Lujinxingia sediminis: one gene and its partner. Each later gene encodes a partner of the first gene's protein in a complex. Links are inferred from orthologs where the notes say so. Each region holds a gene or a part of one and is shown on either strand. Other genes may lie near its edges.

Region 1 (9,193 bases):
TGAGGTTCGCTCCGACACGGAAGTTCCGATAGATGGAGTCATTGACGTTCACACCGAAGCGCGGCGAGAGATCCAGACGCTTCTTCTGAAGCACCGGCCGGCGTTGGATGACGTGAATGGTGTCGGAGAACTCCTGCACGCTATCCTGAGCGCTCACGGGCGAACTCAAGACTGTGGCGCTGCCCAGGGCAGCCAACGCGAGCAGATGGCGAGCGGCGAAACTACGGTGCGGCATGGTCCTTCCAGAGGCTGGGGCTTGAGCGCTTTGCGCCAGCGGCCCGCTACAGCTCGACCGGGGAGTGATCCCCGCGTGGGTTTACCTTCGATTCGCTGCGGCGAGGTATATCACAGGGATTTTTGGGGCGGCAAGAGCCCCTCTGCCCCATGTGGGGGTTCGCCGGGTGCGCAAAGCCGTTGTGGGCGTTGCTCATCGCGCCCGGCGTGCACTTGTAAAAAGACGCACACCGGGTCGCACGCGGCGATCACATAAAGAGTGCTTCAACAAACTCGCTGGAGTTAAAGGCGCGCAGATCCTCGACGCCCTCCCCGATGCCGATGTAGCGCACCGGCGCATCAAGCTCATCGCAGATACCGAGGATCACCCCGCCCTTGGCCGTGCCGTCGAGCTTGGTGAGCACCACACCGCTGATGTCGCAGGCCTCCTTGAACATCGAGGCCTGCTGGATGGCGTTCTGACCGGTGTTGGCGTCGAGCACCAGAATGGTCTCATGCGGTGCACCGTCGAGCGCCTTACCGGTCACGCGCCCGATCTTGCCCAACTCGTCGAGCAGATTGACCTTCGTGTGCAGTCGACCTGCGGTGTCACAGATGATGACATCGGCGTTCTCGGCGATGCCTTTCTCGATGCCGGCGTAGATCACCGAGGCCGGATCCGCGTTGTCCTCACCGCGGTGGATGGGGATGTTGGTGCGTTTGGCCCACACGTCGAGCTGCTCCACCGCGGCGGCACGGAAGGTGTCGCCGGCGACAAGCATCACGCTCTTGCCTTCACGCTTGAGCTTGCTGGCAATCTTGCCAATCGTGGTGGTCTTCCCCACGCCATTGACGCCGATCACAAGCATCACAAAGGGTTTGTGCGCGTCGAAGTCGATGGCGCTCTCGTGCTTGCTGAGGATCTCCTCGCAATAGGCGCGAATCTTGCCCCAGATCGCAGCCGGGTCGCGCTTCTCGTCACCGGAGAGCTCGTCCTCGACGGTGTCGATGATGCGCTGGGCGATCTTCGCGCCGATATCGGCCGTAAAGAGGATCTCCTCAACCTCATCAATAAGGTCATCGGGGATCGTGTCCGCGCTGAAGAGCTTGCCAAGGCGGTCCACAAATCCGGTGCGGGTCTTCTGCAGACCGTCGCGAAGCGACGCGGGCTCGGGCGCCGAGGGCTTCTCAAGCTCGGAGGGCTTTGCCGCCGGCGCTTCTACTTCGGTCGCAAGGTCGGCGGCCACCTCTTCGGCCTTCGGGGCAGGTGCCGGCTTCGGCGCCGGTTTGGGAAGTTTGGGCTTTGGCAACGTGCCCGCACCGCTCTTCGTACGCTCAGCCTGGGGGCGAGGTTTAGGAAGCGAGATGGAGCTTTCCTCACCAAGCCCTGCGCCCTCCTCAGGCTCTTCGCGCTCAGGCGACTTCGCTTTGGGGCGCGGAAGCCCGGTGAGCGCCTTCTTCAGCGCATGCTCGGCGGGCGCCTCGGCCGGCGCTTCGCTCACCTCTTCCGAAGATGCCTCGGCCGGCGCTTCGCTCACCTCTTCCGAAGATGCCTCGGCCGGCGCTTCGCTCACCTCTTCCGAAGATGCCTCGGCCGGCGCTTCGCTCACCTCGTCCGATGGCTCCTCGGCCGGCGCTTCGGTCTCGGCGTGATCACGTGCTGAACGCTCAGTGGCCTCAGCCGCTGTCTCTCGACGCGCGCCTTCACCTTTGACCCGCGCGCGTTTGGCGCGCTTGATCTCGGCCAGGGTCATCCCCTCGTGGATCTCCACCGGAGCGTCGACCTCGTCGCGATCTTCGAGAAGATCAGCCGTCGGTGCCTGACCACGCTCCGGCGGCTCGGCCCGAGGTCGATCGCCGGGCTTCTCGCCGCCTTTTCGCAAAAAGAGCAGCAGCGCCACCACCGCGATCAGCACCACGGCTACCAGCACGATCGGCAGCCAGTTCACCGCCTCAACTTCGGCGGCCTGTCCAATCAACGTCAACGTCGTCGCGCTGCTCAAAAGCGTCTCACTCATCCGTCCATCCATGCTTAGAGTTGATCCTGGCCTGTCTACCCACCGCAAACGCTCGCACAAGCGCCTCCACGTTCGGTTTAGACGGCGCGTTTGATCGTACAGGCCTCTTTTGCCCCGCCGATGCGCCTGGCGTCAACCGGGCGCGCCCGGCGGATATGCCCTCAGGAGGCCATCGGCTCGTCGACCTCCGAGAGACGCACCGAGACGATCTTGGAGACCCCGGCGTCTTCCATCGTTACTCCGTAAAGCATCTGGGGGGCTTCCATGGTGCGGCGATTATGGGTGATGACGATCATCTGACTGGTCGTGCTCAGATCGCGCACCATCTCGGCAAAGCGACCCACGTTGGCCTCATCGAGCGGCGCGTCGACCTCATCAAGCACCGAGAAAGGCGTGGGCTTGAGCATGAAGATCGAGAAGATCAGGCTCACCGCCGTAAGCGCCTTCTCACCACCGGAGAGCAGCGTGACGTTCTGCAACTTCTTACCCGGCGGCTGCACCTCGATATCCACCCCGGTCTCCAGCATGTTGGTCGGGTCGGTGAGCACAAGACTGGCTCGTCCTCCTCGGAAGAGGCGCGGGAAGACCTCCTGAAACTTGGCGTTAACCGCCTCAAATGTTTCTTTGAAACGCTTGCGGCTTTCGTTATCCATGCGCGCAATCACGTCCCGAAGGTCGGCGACCGAACGCTCAAGGTCGGCCTGCTGCTCGGCCTGAAAACGATGGCGCTCCTGGGTCTCGGCAAACTCCTCGATAGCCAGCGGGTTGACCGGTCCCAGCCTCTCGATGCGCTTACGTAAAAACTCCGCGCGCGACTTGCGTTCCTCCGGCCCCAGCGCGATATCGCGCACCAGCGGCTGCGCCTCGGCCAACGTAAGCTCAAAACGCTCGGCGAGCTGCTCGTCGATATGTTCCATCGCGAGCTCGGCCTCGCGGGTGGCGACCTCCAGAGCCTGAAGTGCCTCCTGAACTTCATCAAGCGCCTTGCGCAGCGCGCGCACCCTGAGTTCCTGCTCCTGGACCGCCAGCGCAACAACCTCAAGAACTTCTTTAGCCTTTTTGACGTCAGCGCGATGGATGCCGTGATCGCGCTCAACATCGGCGAGCTCTTTCCTGAGCTCTTCAACGCGCATGGTAGCATCGCGCGCACGCTCGCCCTGCTCTTCAATCTCGCGGGCAAAACGGGCGATCTGCCCCTCGGCATGACCGATGGCGCCTCGCAGGCGGCCGGCACTCTCTTCGAGGTGGCGGCGACGCTCGCGCACCTGAGCCACACGCACCTTCTCGTCGGTGAGCTCGGCGTTTCTCGCCTCCACCCGGGTGTTGACCTCGTTGAGCTGCTGCATCAGCTCACGCAACGCCCTTTCCATACCGGGAAGCGTCTCGATGTACTCCTGCTGACGCTCCTTCAAAACCTCAAGTTCTGCCTGAAGTCCCTGATGGAGTTCTTCGTGCTCCTCAAGCTCCGCCTGCAACTTTTCAACGCGAGCGGTGGCGCGGGCGCGCTCGCGCTCTTCGTTGTCACGCTCCTGCATCAAGCCACGTGCACGGTGCACAGCCTCCTGCAGCGCCTCGCGAACCGACTCTACCTCGTCTTCGGCGATGACGAGGTCCTCCTGAGCCACCTCAAGTGATCCTTGAGCTTCTTCGTCAGCAACGATGAGGTTTGCAAGTGCGGCCTTTCCGGCTTCCAGGTCGCGGGCCTGCTTGAGCAAGGTCTCGGCCTGCTCACCCACGCCACCGCCCACGACCCGACCGTCGGCAAAGAGAATATCGCCCCGGGCGGTTGCCCAGGCGCGGGTCTCCCCGGCATCGCTCCCCGAGGGGACAAGCGAAAGATCATCAACGAGCTCCAGCCCGTTGAGCCACCCGGCAAGCACCCCGCGCGGATCATCCTCAGGGCTCGGGAGCACAAAACACCCGACCCGGCCGACGTCTTCGCTTGCCAGCATCGCCAGCGCATCAAACGCTGCCTGTCGCGTCTTCACGACGATATCGCCCAGGCGGTCACCCAGGTACGCGGCGTAGGCGGCCTCCCTGCCCTCGGGCACCGCCAGAAAGTCTCCGGCCGGACCCAACACATCCTCACGCCCTTCGTCCCGGGCCCAGGTCAGCACCCGACGCACACCTTCCTGATACCCCTCACCGCGCTCGCGCATCTCCTCCAGACTCTGCACGCGAGCGCGGGTGACGGCGAGTTGGCTGGCGATCTCGCGGGCATCATCTTCGGCTTCTTTCAGGGCTTCGCGCGCCTCGGCGTGGCCTGCCTGGGCGTCGCCGCTCTTGCGCTTGAGCTGCTCCACCTCCTCGGCGACCCGGGCGTGGTCCATGGTCAGACGGCTTAGCGCACGAGTCAGGTCGTCGACATCCTCTCGCGCCGCACCCAACGCCTGCCCCGTCGCCTCGGCACGCGCGCCCATCTCGCCGAGCTGGCTGCCGACCCATTGCAGACGGTCACTGACCCGATTGGCATCACTGCGCGTCTCGTTGAGTTCCTTCAGCGCGGTATCGCGACGGCCGGTGAGCCCGTCGCGCTCCTCCCGAAGACGCTCCAGCTCCTGCTGCACGCGCAGCACCGCCTCATCATCGTCTTCGGGTTGGGCTACAAAAGATTCAAGCTCTTCTTTAACCCGCAAAAGCTCAATCTTGAGATGCTCGCGTCGCTCCTCCTGGCTTCGTTTTTCGTCGGCCAGGGTGAGCGCGCGCTCTTCGGCCTGGGAGATAGCGTCAGTCGCGTGTTCAAGCTGTGAGCGCGTCAGATTAAGGCGCGTATCGAGCTTATAAAAGGACTCGGTCAGATCGGCATGACGACGTTCTGCCTGGTGGGCATCAACGCGGGCAACGCGCAGCTGCTCCTCGCCAGCCTCAAAATCAATTTTGGATTGATGCTGGGTGCGCTTTGCTTCGCCGAGCTGGCGTCGCGCGTCGGTGGCGCGGGCCATCGCGTCACGACGCTTATCGAGCAGAAGTGCGATCTCAAGGGCACGCAGCTCTTCGCTAAAACGCTGATGCTCCTCGGCCTTTCGGGCCTGTCGCTCCAGTGTGCCGAGTTGCTTGGTGATCTCGTCGAGCACATCACGGGTGCGCTGGAGGTTGAGCTCCGTACGCTCAAGTTTGCGCTCCGCGCGGTCGCGCTGGCCCTTATATCGGGTGATGCCGCTGGCTTCCTCGATGATCAGGCGACGCTGCTGAGGTTTGGCGTTGACGATAAAGCCGATCTGGCCCTGCTCAATGATGGAATAGCCCTGTTTTCCAAGGCCTGTTCCCGCCAGCAGGTTCTGAATGTCCATCAGGCGACAGGGGATCTTGTTGATGAGGTACTCGCTCTCACCGCTGCGATGCAGGCGTCGGGTGATGGCGATCTCAGCCACGTGACGAAGTTCGCGCGGCAGGCCGTCGCCGGTGATCCAACCGGGCGCAGACGTATCCTCCTTCTCCTCGCTTTCATCCTCCACGTCGACCGCAAGTGCGCCCTGCAGGGGAGCCTCAACGGCAGGCTCCTGAACCTCGACCGGCGACTCGACATCCTTATCTGTGTCGACCTCTTCAGGGGCGTCGCCGCTTGCGTCGAGCTGCTCTTCTTCAGCCGCCTCCATCACCCGCGCGGTGTTCTCGAACACCAGGGTGACCTCGGCCAGCCCCCCGGGGCGATGCTTCTCGGTGCCGGCAAAGATCACGTCCTGCATCGAGTCGCCACGCAGACTTTTGGGCGACATATCACCCATCGCCCATTTGATGGCATCGACCACGTTGCTCTTTCCGCAGCCGTTGGGCCCGACGATGCAGGTCATTCCGTCGCTGATATCGACGGTGACGCGATCGCGAAACGACTTAAACCCCACAATCTCAATTCGACGTAGTTTCATGCCGGCGGCTCAACCCCAGGGTAGGTGCGCACTCCGCGCGCTTCCATTAAGCGCGCCAGAGGCGGCGCACGTTAACCCCAAGGAGGCATCGGGTTCAACCGCCGTAACACACCGACCCAAAAAGACAAATTCACACTAAAACTCAGACACTTACCACCTCCGAATAAAACGAAGCGGCACATCCCCCTTCGGACGAAGCGTCACGGAAGGGTCGAGCCCCACCACGGACTCCGAAAGATCCTCGACGCGGTAGCGCTCAAGGATGGTGGCGAGCACGAGCACCAGCTCCATCATCGCAAAATGATTGCCGATGCAGACTCGCGGCCCACCGCCGAAAGGTAAGTAAGCAAAGCGGGGCAAGCGCTTCTCCAGCCCATCAAGCCAGCGCGAGGGCATAAAACGCAGGGGATCATCGAAGAAGCGCTCGTTTCGGTGCACGACAAAGGTGGGAATCATGACCTGATCGCCCTTCTCGACGTGCCAGGGGCCGACCCTCACATCGACGGCGGCCTCGCGCCCCACGATCCAGGCCGGCGGGTAGAGGCGCAATGCCTCCTGAGCGACGCCCTTGAGGTAGGGGAGGTCATTGGCCGCGTTGGCACCGAGAGCGCCGCCCCGGTGATCGAGCTCATCGTGGACGCGTTGTTGCGCGCCCGGGTGGTTGGCCAGCAGGTAGAGCGCGTAGGTGATCGCCAGTGCCGTGGTCTCATGGCCTGCCAGAAAGATCGTCATCGCCTCATCGCGAAGCTGACGATCGCTCATGGCATGGCCCTCATCATCGCGAGCCTGAATCAGGCGAAGCAAAAGGTCATCGCCCGGGCTCTGGTCCCGCTGACGCTCACGAATCAAATCCCCGAGCACGTCGTCGAGCGTCTCCACCGCTCGCTCATGAACCGGCTGCAGCGGGGGATCGACGTAAGTTTTGATAAAGCGCCACATCGTATGGACGCGCTCATGAAAAGCGTCCATCCCGTCTTCAACAGCTCGGCCGATACGGTCGATCTCGTGCTCCATCTCCAGATTGAAGAGGGTTTTGACCACGATACGCAGCGTCAACTCCATACTGTCGTGATGGAACTTGCGGTCGGCCTGATCGCCCCACGTCTCGATCATCGCACGCGTAAGGCGCACCATCGCCTCGGCGTAGGCCTGGATGTGACGACGTTGAAGCGTAGGCGCGGCGAGTTTTCGTTGCCGGCGCCAGAGCTCCCCGTCACTGGTGAGCAAGCCCTGGCCGACAAGATCATCGAGCTCGTGCGTGATCTGATCCTTGATGAAGTCACCGGCCTTTCGCAGCATCACCACTTCGATGAGTTCCGGATCGCCGAACTGCCACATGGTGTTGCCGGCGAAACGAAAGCGAGAGACGTCGCCGAAGCGCTCCTGAAGCCCCTCGATCATCGGAATGGGACCGCGAGCAAAATCTCGCAACGTCAGGGCCAACGTCAGTCCACTGGGGCCAGGAACCTGAAGAGCAGAGCGATCAGGGGGAGAGGACATGGCATCACTCGGGGGTCAGCGCAGGCGAGATGGGCCCACTGCGAGAAGTTCAAAGCGTAAGCCAAGATTCGCACAGCGGGCTCTACGGTCAAGCCCTGCCCGCTACCCCTTATCCCCCTAACGCGCTTGAAACATCGCCTCGACCGAGGCCCGTTCGCCATCCGTCGCGCTTCCGGCGACCTGAACCGGCGGTGGATTCACAGCGCTCGCCGGCGCCGATGCCGGCCAGAGCGAAAGCGCCAGCGCACCGATTAAAAAGATCATCAACCCCAGAGCAGCCAGCTGGGGCTGGGGCTGCACTTCGATCGTCTCCCCCTGCATACACACTCCCTGTGCACATGCGCCCCACCCGGCCCTGCTGGCCAATCGATGCCGCGCATGAAGATGTCATCCCTGAGACTACCTTTAAACATAATCACGACACCGCCCACCACGGAGCCAGCGTTGACAGACCTCTACCTGGGCCCGGGCTGCCGCGCTGTGCTCCCCGGCGATGCCGCACAGCTCGATGCGCAGATCTGGATGCGCCCTTCACCGATCTGGGAGCACCGACTGATTCATGTCCGAGACTGGCGCGCGGTGATCGTGGGAGAGCGCTGCGCGCTTGAGGCCTGCTGGGACGATGTCATGGCAGCGCTTGGACGGGGCCACACCAACGCTCTCGCGAACATCCCGGGGGTACACAGCGGGATCTTCTGGCATGAGGGTGCGCACGCATCGATCTGGTGGCGCGATCGTTTCGGGCGCATTCCCTGGCAACATCGCACCCGGCCGGCCCTTGCAGCCAGCACCGATCCCGAGGTCATCGGAGCGCTGAGTCGTAGGGATGAGCTAAACCCGCTGCGAGTAAGTGACTTCCTGGCCGGCGGGCATGCCAACGATCGCGCAGATTTCGCGCTGAACGTTGAGCGCCTCCGTCCCGGAGAAGTTGCCCGGATCAGAAGTCATGGCGCCATCGCGCTGGGCAGCTGGTGGCGCGCGCGCGCCGATGCGCTGGCGAGCGCGCCACCCTCGCCGCAACGCCGTGCGGAGGTGGCCAGCATGCTGCACAGGCACCTTGAGCGCGGTGCTCGCGTGCTCTCAGAGCCCGGCAGCTGGCTTGCACTCAGCGGTGGGCTGGACTCTGCCACCCTGCTGGGCTTAAGCCCGCACCCATCGAGAACCCGTACTCTGACCCTGGATCTTGACCCGGGGGAGCGCCAGCGCGCCGGGGCGCTCGCCAGGTCCCTGGGTGCGCGCTGGGAGCCAATTTCCATTGAAGCTCGCTGGCCCCTTCGACACCCCTCCCATCACCTGAGCGCGGCCGGCTGGGGGCCGCATGCCCACCCCGACCTCGGGTGGTTCTTCGAGGCGCTCTGCGAACTTCGCGCGCGGCTTGATGAGCCTCTCTCCACCCTGGTCACAGGCCACGGCGCCGACGATGCCCTGTGGATCCCGCCTCGGGTCTGGCTCAGTGACCGCGTTGAGCACCGTGCCACCGTTGATCTTCTCGACGCCGCCCGTCACCTCGGTGCGGCCCCCCTGGCCGGCGCCGCCCTGGGGGCGCTCACCGACCGCCTGGGGCTACGCGCGTACCGCGAGCACTACCGCCCCATC
Region 2 (5,360 bases), on another replicon or contig:
GCCCAGACCCCTGAGGCGCTCGCCGAAGATCCGCGTACGGCCATCGCGCTCATCGATCTTCGCCCGCTGGCCGGCCCGGCCTCCCGCGCCGCCGATCGCCACGCTGCCATCGAACATCTGCGCGGCGACGACGAGGGCGCCTCCTTTGTCGAGCAACTCTTCGAAGGCCACCGCCAGCGCGTCGCTCGTCACGGCCAGACCGTTTACCTGCTCGAGCCCGACGTCAAAAACGGCGAAGGTGGCATGCGCGATCTCAACTGCATCGGCTGGGCCGCGCGCTGCCGATGGCAGATCGACGCCCGCACCCAGACCCGCGATGATGTCGGCTGGACCGAAGAGCAACGCCTGCGTTACATCGACCGCCTCGACGCCATCCTCGGGGTCCGCAACGCCCTGCACCTGATTCACGGCCGCAAAACAGACCGCCTCACCTTCAGTGATCAAGAACTTCTGGTGCGCCTGGACGAACTTCGCCTGCAATCTCCCCAACACCTCGAAACGGTCGACCCGCACGCCATCGCCGAACACCACCGCCCCACCGACGACCAGGACCGCCAGCGTCTCAACCCCCAGGTGGAGTCGCTGATGCGGGCATACTACTGGCAGGCCCGCGCCGTCAGTGTGACCTGTGAGCGCATGCTGCGTCGTTGGTCGGCTTCAAGCCCCCCCGGACCGGCGCGACAACTGAGCAGCTTTGACATGATGGGCGATGTCATTCAACTTCCTGACCATCACCACGACATCCTCAGCGCCGACGAAGTTTTTGAAGCTCTCAGCCTGGCCAGCACCCACGACGCGCTGCTCGACCCGCGCCTGGAGTCGGCGATGGAGGCCGCAGTCGGCACCTGGCCGCTGGGTGATGAAAGCTCGCCTGCGCGCTCCCACCGCCTGCGCGCGCTGCTCACCTCGCCCACAACCTCCTCGCGCACCTCCCAACGTCTGCTGGATCTGGGCATTCTCACGCGCACCGTCCCCGAGTTCGATCCTCTGGTCTGCCACGTCCAGCACGACGTCTACCACGTCTACACCACCGACGTTCACTCTCTGAAATGTCTGGAGCTCGGCCGCGAACTCCTCAACGGCGCGCCGGGTGCAGCCGGCCGCTGGCCCTTCTTCCGCTACGTCGCCTCCAGCATCCACGACGCCGAAGTCTTTCTGCTGGCCTGCCTCTTTCACGACATCGGCAAAAACCGCGGCGGCGATCACAGCCGCAAAGGTGCCGTCCTTATGGAGGCCATTGGCCCTCGCCTGGGTCTGGAGGCAGCCCAGGTCGATCTTCTGGCGATGCTCGTCCGCGAGCACCTCACGTTGAGCCTGACCTCGCGCCGCCGCGACCTCTCTGACCCACATGTCGTCGACGAGATCGCCGAACGCCTGGGCGATGTGGCCACCCTCAACCTGCTCACCGCCCTGACCTTCTGCGACATGTCCACGGTGGCCCCCGACGTGATGAACGACTGGAACGCCACCCTGCTCATGGAACTCTACCGTCGCCTGCGCGAGGCGCTTGAGCAAGGCGATGAGCGCCACCGCGCCGATCCACGCGGACTTCGGCGCATTCGCCAGCGCCTGGAGCGCCGCATCCAGGATCTGAGCGACTGCCCGATGGAAGACATCGATCTCGACACCTTCCTCAATGATCTTCCCCAGGAGCATCTTCTGCACGCCGAGCCCGACGCCCTGGCCCGTCAGCTCGCCGCCTACACCCGGGCCCGCCGAAACGATGTGGAAACCCGCATCCAGGGCGTCGCCGTCGAGCTTGCACCGCTGCCCGAGCGCGGCATCACCGAGATCATCGTCTCCACCGTCGACACCCCCGGTACCCTGGCCCGCATCGCCGGCGCCCTCTCCAGCGCCGGCGTTAACATCATGGCCGCCGACATCGTCTCCACCGCCAGCGGGCGCACGCTCGACATCTTCCACATCGCCCACTTCAACCCGGCCGCTCTGCCGGTCTCGGAGCCCCGCGCCGTCGATGATCCGCGCCGCCTTGAGAAGATCACCTCCCGCATCATCGATGTGCTCGAAGAACGCCTCGACGTCGACGAACTCCTCCAGCAACGCTTCGACGAGCGACGCCTCACACCCCGCCCCATCCCGCAGGTTCCCACCGAGGTGCGGGTCGTCGAACACGCCAGCGAACTCTTCACCGTCATTGAAGTTCGCGCCCCCGACCGCCTGGGCCTGCTCTACCAGATCACCCGCGCGCTCTGGGAGGCCGGTGTCGAAACCCGCGTCAGCCGCATCGACTCGCTCGGAAGTCAGGCCATCGACAACTTCTACGTCGAGGAAGCCCACGGCGGAAAACTCTCCGCCAAGCGCAGCGCCGAGGTCGTTGCCGCCATCGAAGACGCCTTAAGTCGGCTGCCTGAGAACTGAGGCAACGCCCTTATCACCTGGCCTCATCGGTTGCCGGCCTTGCCCTGCGACGGCTGCCCGCTTAGCCTGCGGACGGCACCATCGCCCCACGCACCACCCGCACTCCTTTGGTTTTCGGAGGCCCTATGAAGCTCGACGAAGCGATCGACAGCTACCTCTTCCATCTCAAAGTCGAGCGTAACCTCGCCGAAAACACGATCCTGGCCTACAGCAACGATCTAAGCCAGTTTGTCGACTTCCTCACCGACGCCGAGAGCGACGCCCCCCGCCCCAGCCCCGATATCGAGGCGATCAGCGACGCCGACATCAGCGCTTTCCTCGCCCACCAGCTCGGCGAATCGGTGAAGACGCGCACGATCTCCCGAAAACTCTCCAGCGTGCGGGGGCTCTTCAAATTCTTGCGCCGCAACCAGACGCTCGAACGCGACCCCACCGCCCACGTCGACGCCCCCAGCTACGGCACCCGCGTCCCCACTGTGCTCACGCTCGATGAGGTCGAAGCCCTGCTAAACGCCCCCGACCGCTCCAGCCCCGAGGGTCTGCGCGACTGGGCCATGCTGGAGGTCCTCTACGCCACCGGCCTGCGCGTCACCGAGCTCGTCACCCTGCTCATTCGCGAGGTCGATTTGAATGCCGGCTACGTGCGCGTGGTCGGCAAAGGATCCAAACAACGCGTGGTGCCCCTTGGTGAGGTTGCAATCGAGGCGCTCGCTGAGTATGAGGACCAGGCGCGTGGCCAACTTCTGGCCAACGCTGGCGGACCCGGCGCCTCACCGGCGCTCTTTGTCACCCGCCGCGGCGGTGCCATGACCCGCCAGGCCTTCTGGAAGAACATCAAACGCTACGCCGAGCTCGCCGGCATCGACAAACCCATCAGCCCGCATAAGCTGCGCCACAGCTTCGCCACCCACCTGCTGGAACGCGGAGCCGACCTGCGCATCGTGCAGGCCCTGCTCGGTCACGCCGATATCAACACCACCCAAATCTACACCCACGTGGCCCGTGAGCGCCTCAAACGCCTCTACGACGACCACCACCCGCGAGCCTGACTCGCCACACACGCCATGAAGAGCGCCCCCGGCGGCCCCCGCGCCGCAGACAACGCCCAGGTCCCCCCTGAGCTTCGCCTCGATCTGCCGAGCTACCAGGGCCCGATGGATCTTCTCCTCGACCTGATCCGCGAGCACGAAGTCGACATCTTCGACATTCCCATCGCCCTGATCACCGCCGAGTACCTGCGCTACCTCGACCAGCTCCAGGCCCTCGATCTTACCGTCGGCGGGGAGTGGCTGGAGATGGCCGCCACCCTGGTCTACATCAAGTCTCGCACCCTCCTTCCTCCCGACCCCGAAGAGGAAGACGACGAACTCGGCCCCGATCCCCGCGAAGAGCTGGTGCGCCGCCTCATTGAGTATCAAGTCTTCAAATGGGCCGCCGAACAACTCGACGATCGCCCCCAGCTTGAGCGCGACTTCTTTCTGGCCGCCCCCAAAGCACGCGAAGAACGCAAGCAGGTCGGCCCCCCGAAGTTGCGCGAAGCCGACATCTCCGACCTTGTCGACGCCCTGCGCCGCGTCATCGAAAAGCAACGCGAAGAGCCGACCTGGGCCTACGAAATCACCCGCGAAAAACTCACCCTGCGCGGCATGGTCCTGGAAATCTCCTCGATCCTGCGTGATGAGCCCCGCATCTCCTTTGAGTCCCTCTTCAGCGAAGGCCGCCTGACCCGCCACCGCGTCGTCACCACCTTTCTGGCCCTCCTGGAGATGACGAAGTTGCGCATGATCAAGCTCTTCCAATCTCGCCTGGGCGGACCTGACACCCTCATCATCGAGCGCGCCGTCATCGACATCGTCGAAGTCAGCCAGACGCTTGAGTTTTACGACAGCACACCATGACTGAGATCCTCGACGAACAGACCACGCGCGCCCGTGTCGAAGCCCTGCTGCTTGCAGCCGAAGAGCCCCTCTCGCTCGACCGCTTCCGCGACGCGCTGCCCGCCGCTTCGGCCGAAGCCCTCCACAAAGTGCTCCGCGCGCTGGAGCTTGAATACGCCGGCCCCCACCGCGGCATCCACCTGGTGCGCATGTCCGGCGGTTACCAGCTTCGCACCAACCCCGATCCCGAGATCGGCCAGGCGATCCGCAAACTTTTTGAGACCCGCCCGGTGCGTATCTCGCGGGCGGCGATGGAGGCTCTGGCCATCATCGCCTACCGCCAGCCTCTGACCCGCGCCGAGATCGATGAGATTCGCGGCGTCAACTCCTCCGGTGTCCTTCAGACCCTCCAGGAGGTTCAGCTCATCGAAGTCGTCGGACGCCTCGACGACATCGGAAAACCCAACCTCTACGGCACCACCCCCCGCTTCTTAGACTTTTTCGGCCTGGAGAGTATCGGCGAGCTTCCCACCCTGGAAGCCAGCGAACTTCAGGCTCTTATTGAGATGCACAACCAGCTCGAAGATCCCGAGGCCGACGTCGAGATCGACCACGCCCCCGACGAGCTTGCTCCCCTTTCTGACGACCAGGAATAGCCCGGCCCGCCTCGAAGTTGGCCCGCCTGAACCCGTCGCCTCACCCCGATCCTTTGCGATCTGCCTGACCCGGAATACCTGTTATGGCCCAAGAAATGCGCGTCCAGAAGTTTTTGTCCAAAGCCGGCGTCTGCTCCCGGCGCAAAGCCGAAGAGCATATGCTCGCCGGCCACATCAAGATCAACGGCAAGGTCTGCAAAGAGCTCGGCACCCAGGTCGACCCCTCTCGCGACACCGTCGAGTTCCAGGGCTCGGTGGTGCGCCTGCCCGAGAGCTACATCTATGTCTTGCTCAACAAGCCGGCCAACTACATCACCTCGCTCACCGACCCGGAGGGCCGCCCGGTCGTCGTCGATCTTTTGCCGGCCTCCATGCCGCGGGTCTGGCCGGTCGGCCGCCTGGACTGGGACAGCGAAGGCCTGCTGCTTTTGACCAACGACGGCAAGCT

The links.
Region 2: the proteins of smc (region 1) and EA187_RS10330 are in contact, whole or in part, in a crystal structure (PDB 3ZGX), measured with the Bacillus subtilis proteins. The link is inferred for Lujinxingia sediminis from one-to-one orthologs.

The regions. Positions count from the first base shown.
Region 1 is NZ_SADD01000001.1:1,385,614-1,394,806, forward strand. Bases 2,193-6,487 are described here. They hold smc (chromosome segregation protein SMC), read right to left. Parts: upstream 6,098-6,487; coding sequence 2,393-6,097; downstream 2,193-2,392. Other genes in these bases: ftsY (signal recognition particle-docking protein FtsY), read right to left, coding at 2,193-2,231; EA187_RS05600 (cytochrome P450), read right to left, coding at 6,248-6,487. Outside these bases: EA187_RS05585 (outer membrane beta-barrel domain-containing protein), read right to left, coding at 1-235; more of ftsY, read right to left, coding at 483-2,192; more of EA187_RS05600, read right to left, coding at 6,488-7,597; EA187_RS05605 (hypothetical protein), read right to left, coding at 7,715-7,918; EA187_RS05610 (asparagine synthase-related protein), read left to right, coding at 8,042-9,193. UniProt on the Bacillus subtilis protein: Required for chromosome condensation and partitioning.
Region 2 is NZ_SADD01000004.1:305,830-311,189, forward strand. Bases 2,449-5,360 are described here. They hold EA187_RS10330 (segregation and condensation protein A), read left to right. Parts: upstream 2,449-3,443; coding sequence 3,444-4,277; downstream 4,278-5,360. Other genes in these bases: xerD (site-specific tyrosine recombinase XerD), read left to right, coding at 2,505-3,428; scpB (SMC-Scp complex subunit ScpB), read left to right, coding at 4,274-4,912; EA187_RS10340 (pseudouridine synthase), read left to right, coding at 4,996-5,360. Outside these bases: EA187_RS10320 ([protein-PII] uridylyltransferase family protein), read left to right, coding at 1-2,379. UniProt on the Bacillus subtilis protein: Participates in chromosomal partition during cell division. May act via the formation of a condensin-like complex containing Smc and ScpB that pull DNA away from mid-cell into both cell halves.